2 regions of the Metabacillus sediminis genome follow, and region 1 is predicted to be linked to the other one. Evidence: riboswitches for the same ligand, from Rfam matches in the RefSeq annotation. Region 1 holds a riboswitch; the other holds the start of a gene.

Region 1 (3,162 bases):
ATAGAAGTTTTACATAAAACAAGGTATCAGGACGGAGGCAGAACAGCAGATTTCAGCTGTTCTGCCTCCGCCTTTACCTTTTTAATTGAAGTTTTTTTCAGGATGAAGACGTTAAAGGTTCATGACTTATGAAGATCAGATTCTACATAACGGACGGGGGATAAAGGATGGGGAGCAGCAGAAGTAAGAGAGGACGCATCTTTCAGACAACGGTAATTTCTTTGACCATTCTGGTTGTTTCAGCTACTTCGTCATCACCCGTTCAAGCTTATTTAAATAAAAAAGCGGATCAGGAAATTGGGTTTCAAATGGGCTCATGGTGGGATGGGAGCAGACTGGGTTTTGAACAAGCGGATATTGAAAAGCCTTTTACTGCATGCAGTTCAGTGAATCTGCCTTTTTCCATTCGTAATAGCGGATTCGGTATGATTGGATCCACAGGCTATCGCATCTATAAAGATGATAAGGTACTGGCAGAAGGGACACTTGGCAAAATCGGGGAGAATCATACAGAGCATCTTTCTATTCAAACGGATGAACCCGGCATCTATTATGCGGAAGTGGATCAGCGGCCGGGTTATGAAGGAAATGAAAACGAGACGGTTCGGACTGCAAGTTCCATTATAACCGTGGCAGAATGCCCTCCTCCTCCGAAAAAAGAGAATAAAAAGAGAGCAGAAAAAAAAGAGACAAACTCAAAAAACATGGAAGAAGAGGGAAAGAAACCTGCAAAAGATTCTGAAATGATCGACCAGGTTGAAGATGATAAGTCAAGTAGTGCTGGAATACCTGAGGAGGATCCTGAGCCGGGAAGAACCCCTGAAGAACTGGCAGCTGATAAGGGGGATTCCGAGTGAAGATGATAAGCCGGGGGTTTACAATTTTACTCTTTTTCATTTTAATTGGACTTGCTTTAGCCGTTTTTTCATCGAAGGCATCCGGTGGAGAGCCAGAGGTTTTCGGCTATCAATTAAAAACGGTCCTATCAGGTTCGATGGAGCCGGGCATTCAAACCGGCTCAGTGATCGCTGTAAAAACGGGCGGGGATATGACGAGATTTAAAAAGGGTGATGTCATTACATTTTGGATGGATGAATATGATTTGGCGACACATAGAATCACACAAAAAACGATGAGCGGGGGTCAAGCTGTATATCGTACTAAAGGTGATAACAACAAGTATGAGGATTCTGCACCGGTTCAATCGGATAATGTAGTTGCCCAATATTCAGGATTTACGGTGCCCTATGCTGGGTACATTAGCCATTTTGCGCGAACAAAAGAGGGCGGTGCGCTAATGGCAATCATACCCGGTCTGATCATGATCATTTATTCCATTTCGACAATCTGGCAAGCCATACTTAGTATAGAAGAGAATCATATTCAAAAAAATAAACGGCCGGGACATGAGTCCTGACCGTTTATTTTTTTGGCTGATCCATCCGCCATTTATTAAATTCCAAAAATTCCCTAAATTGATCTTTGGTGACACCTGACTGCATAGCTTCTTTTACAAGTGATGTCCAGTCCTGATCGAGCTGATTTGCATAAGCATCCTCAGTATTGCCATTCAAAAGCGTATTAACGGAAATGCCAAGCACAGATGAAACCTTTTCCAAAAATTGAACCGATGGATTTGATTGAAGATTCCGTTCGATTGAACTTAGGTAGGATTTTGCTACGCCTGCCCGGTCTGCTAGTTCAGATAAAGAGAGATTTTTTTCTTTGCGATATTTGCGTATGCGTTCACCAATCATGACATCACCTTCCCTCGGATATTATAGCATATAACGAAGGGAATATTTCGGTAAATCGAACAGAATCGACAAAATTTTTTCGACAATTAGGTCAATTGCTGCTTTCATTCTGCTTAGACTGAAGGAAATGCCGAATGTCTTCTTTGCTGATTCCCATTTCGAGAGCTGTCAGGATCAGCTCCTTCCATTCTAAATCCATTTCTTCTTTCACCATTACATTCTCCATCCCATTTCCTCCTAAAATACGTATGTATTTCAGGCAGTCCGGCGATCATCATTGCCTCAATACGGCAACCTTAGACCCGTGACTTTGCGTCCCTGCTTTTCAGCAGGTTTGCCTTTGTCTGACCAAAAAGCTTTTCCCTGTTAAAGGTGATTCTATAGTCTCTATTCACCAGTGAAACCTTTGTACCATGATTATAGAATGGAAAAATAAAAAATGGTGCTGAATTGTGTCGAAATGGAAAAAAATATTAAAATTTTTGATTTTTCAGCCGATATAATTAAAAAATTGTGCGCTGATTTAGGTAAAAAATACCCCCGTTATTAACAGAAATATGGATATTCGGCTCGTATAGCTCTTTTAACGCTTCTTTCTCCAGCTCATAAACCTCCGGCTTTTCTTCCATATCTTCATAAAAGTGCTGAAGAAGCATTAAATCAGCATTCCATCTCTGTCTTGCTTCATCCGCCCATGAGTGGTCATCCTCTGCTATTTTAGTTTCAATATGCTGGCGGATTCTCAGCATCCCGCTTTTTGGAAGAATCAGCGGGGAAAGAGTGAAGCAAAAATCAGGGATCTTTGGTGTTAAGGGAAGCTGATTCAGACGGTCCTGAAAGTTTTCAACCATCGTTCCGCTTATTAAATGGAGGCCAATGGAATAAACGAAATCCTTTTTCATATCACATTGATAAGAGACGGTCATATTCATGCAAAGCCAAGGATGGAGCGGCTGCTGTCCCGAGTTTGAATTGGGTCTTTCATACATGCGGGCAAAAGACCCGAGCTTGCGGGCAGACTGGAAAATCTGATGCAATCTGGGAGAGCCTAAATGAACAAATTCCGTTTTCTCTTCGTCTGTTTCTTCATTTTTATCTGTTAGGAGAGTAAGCTTCATCGGATTTGGATCTCCGCCTGTTTTTTCGAGGTAATGCCAGTAAAACGGGCGATTCATAAGCTCCTTGTCCATTTCAATCGTCAGCTGTATGGCAAGCGCCCCGGCCGTTTTTGCGGTAATCTCGCATTGGTTGGCTATAAAGAATCTTTCCAATAATGTATGAATTTCTTTTTGATTCATTCGTCACCCTCCTAAATAATATCTCCGGCCGCTTTTTTTTCTTCTTTATCATGCTGTGCGAAATCAAGAATCGAAGTAAGGTTTTCCATTTTAATTTTCATTTCTCC
Region 2 (3,162 bases), 410 kb from region 1:
CCCCACATGACGTTAGCAGAATTAGGGTTTTGTTTTAAAAGCCCTTCAAAAATACGCTCTCCTTCGTCAGGATTTTTTTCGAATAAATATAAGCCAAGTGCTTCTGTATACTTTGGATCATCTGGAAATGCTTCAGCTGCCTCTCTCAAAAAAGCTTCATATTCAGCCTCGGTTTTCTCTCGAATCGCAGAAGAAAGCAATTCGCTCGAAAGATAATCCTGATAGGAGTCCAGCAGCTGCCTGTAAGAGGACGGCCGGTCCGTGACCTTTTCTCTTTTTTGCTGCTGGATAAGATTTGATAACCGATCGTGTAGAACATTTGTGATGGTCGCTGCATAATGTACGGCCTCCATATCAGGATGGTTAAGACCCTTTTTAATGATTTTTTCCTGATTGACCGTATTTTCATTCGACATATGCAGCAAGAGATTTTTCATCATCCACGTATTTTCCGTACTGTGGCTGGTCATGTTAAGCAATTCACGATCCTGCCTCAATGTTTCTCTCAAACTTTCAAAATTGTATACCTTATTATGAATATAGCTTGAATATTCCTCCATAAAGGTATCATCCTGTTTTCTCATGTATGCCAAAAGCAAAAACCAGCCATACACGAAACCAAGGACAGGAACTGAGAATGAAAGAAGAATCCATAATATAAGAAGACCATACTGATTCTGTTCAATTTTTTTGACATAGTAAAATTTAGACAAAAAAATGGATGCGATAATTCCTAAAAGAGACCCTGCGGCAAAAATCCATATCATTTTAACGAATCCACCTCTTTTGCAAGAGCTCTCTGCAATCTTTCTTTCACTGCCTTTTCATTTACAGGTTCTACACCTGGCAGGAGCACATAAAGAACTTCCATCTCTTCATCCCACCCCGCTGTATCAAGCTCCCTTAGCTGGTTTTTCATTAAGAGATCGATTTCACTCAGATTATGGCCCGCTGTATTCAGTTCGAAAATAACAAAGGGCTGCCCGATCTTTTCTGCCCTTTCAAGCTCTGCATTAAATCGTTTAAAAAAGGAAGCAAGCTGAAAGATCCCCGTACCAGGATATCTTTCATGCTGATTTTGCTCCCGCTCATATTTATAGGCAAAGCCGAGTCTTGTGCCCATCCACTTTAAGCACCAGTCAAGCCACTGAACTTGCTGAGCTGTGCAAGCCTTTAAATCAATGCCATCCACCGCCAGTATATACCTCTTTTCTCCATAAATAAAAACCGGACCTGCGAGTACCGGGGAGGCAGAATCATCTTCCCGTGATCTAAACAGCACATGAGAAGATTCCTGCATCACTTTAGTTAACAGAGAAGGCATTTCATCCATCCAATAATTCGATTGCAGCTTTCCTTCCCTGTTTGTATTTATTTTGGATCGGATTGAATCACCGTGATTGGAGATTAGATATAAAACGAGCTGGCTCCCTTTAAATTTCTGGTTAACAATACGCACCATTTCATTAAAAATCGTGTCCGAATCTGTAAAATGAAGCGCCGTGATCATTTCATACATTTCTGCATACTGATCCTCTGATTCTAAAAATCTTCTTCTATAACTCTCATTTACAGATAATGCTTCGTCTAATGTTTCTTCCAGAAGCTTTTTATCCTCAGAAATTTCTTCATATAAATATGTTATATCGGAATATCTTTCTTTGTGGGATTTACTTGAAAGTCCAGTAAATAGAAGAAGGAAAAAGAATAGCACCAGCGGGAGCAGTTGATTGAAATCTGTCAGATACAAATATAGATCCCCGCCGCTTTGATATTCGTATGCAAGCGAGGTGAAAAAGGCTATGAAAAAGGGAATTAATCCAAAATATAAGCCATATCTCATAGAAATAAGGACAATCACAACAGACCAAAGCACCTCATTCAGCATAGGGAGACTGTCCGAAAAGAGGAAAATCAGGAAGATGCTTAAGACGGATAGTCCAATCGCTTCAGTTAATTTTAGAATAGTATTAGTTTGTCTATAGATCATTAGAATCACTTCCTTTTATAAAAAATAGGTTGAGTTCAGAAAAATAGGCTGATATGATTAGGACAAAAGGTGATGGGCAAACTTGCTGAAAAGCAAGGACGCAAAGGCATGGGTCGTCGACTTCTACAAAGAAGTACCGATCGCCAGCCTGCGAAGCTACCATCCCTCGTTAAAAAACGGAGGGATTACAAATGAATAACGTAATCAGATTTTTTGTATTGGCTTTTTTTGCTGTATCTAGTATTATTTCTTTATCTCCCGCTGCTTCTGCTTTAACGACTTCTTCTCCCGCTGCTTCTGTCCAAAATGTTTCTGCTGCAAATGGAGTGTTTGATAACGTGAAAACCTACAAAATTTTCTACGATGCTCCCACCCCGGCTATCATCAATAAAATGAAGGCTTATGACCTTGTCATAATAGAGCCCCTTCTTTACACCAAAACCCAAATCGAAACGATTAAGGCAAATGGTACGAAAGTATTCGGCTACATCAACTCGATGGAAGCTGATAATTGGAATACCGCATTTTTGCAAAAACTTCAGCCTGCCGATTACTATCAGCAATCCAGTCAGAAATACTATATTCAGCAATGGGATTCCTACCTGATGAATATGGCTTCCCCGCACTTCAGACAATTGCTGCTTTCAGAGATTGAAGCCCAGGTTCACAGTAAAAATATGGACGGCGTCTTTTTTGACACCGTTGGAAATATAGATGATTATTTCAGCGAAAATCCTGACGAGCTTGCTAAACAGCGCGCAGGTCTTGGGGAGTTGCTGAAAAGTGTAAAAAACGCCTACCCAGCACTTGGAATTATCCAGAATTGGGGAATGGAGACTCTTAAAACTACGAGTAAAAATTATGTAGATGCGATTATGTGGGAGAATTTCAACCACAATGTTGTCTCTAAAGATGCTTGGTCTAAAAATCAGATGAGCGATTTAAAAGCCATTCAGAAGGAAACTGGACTTAAAGTTCTTACTGTTTCTTTTGAACAGCACTCTAAGAGTGATTGGTATTCCGTGCAGCAAGGATTTATTCATTATAAAGCAACAAAAGACTTTAATAGATGGTAATTATTATATCAACCTAAAACACCCGGTATTTTTCGACAATAACTAGTTCTCCATTCTTATTAGACTCTAATCCACTTAATTGACTTACATTATTTG

The links. A riboswitch is a leader RNA that binds a small molecule or an ion and turns the genes downstream of it on or off. The one in region 1 is predicted to bind cyclic di-GMP.
Region 2: linked by a shared signal. The riboswitch ahead of WCV65_RS15320 (putative glycoside hydrolase) and the one ahead of WCV65_RS13285 (anti-repressor SinI family protein) in region 1 are both predicted to bind cyclic di-GMP.

Annotation. Positions count from the first base shown of each region.
Region 1 covers NZ_CP147407.1:2,537,239-2,540,400, reverse strand. The annotation lists gene WCV65_RS13300 (hypothetical protein) at 168-857, shown strand; gene WCV65_RS13295 (signal peptidase I) at 860-1,417, shown strand; gene WCV65_RS13290 (helix-turn-helix domain-containing protein) at 1,422-1,757, opposite strand; gene WCV65_RS13285 (anti-repressor SinI family protein) at 1,849-1,983, opposite strand; cyclic di-GMP riboswitch class I at 2,013-2,106, opposite strand; gene WCV65_RS13280 (YqhG family protein) at 2,261-3,055, opposite strand; gene WCV65_RS13275 (SNF2-related protein) at 3,067-3,162, opposite strand, start outside.
Region 2 covers NZ_CP147407.1:2,950,587-2,953,748, forward strand. The annotation lists gene WCV65_RS15310 (hypothetical protein) at 1-767, opposite strand, end outside; gene WCV65_RS15315 (hypothetical protein) at 764-1,990, opposite strand; cyclic di-GMP riboswitch class I at 2,056-2,146, shown strand; gene WCV65_RS15320 (putative glycoside hydrolase) at 2,182-3,066, shown strand.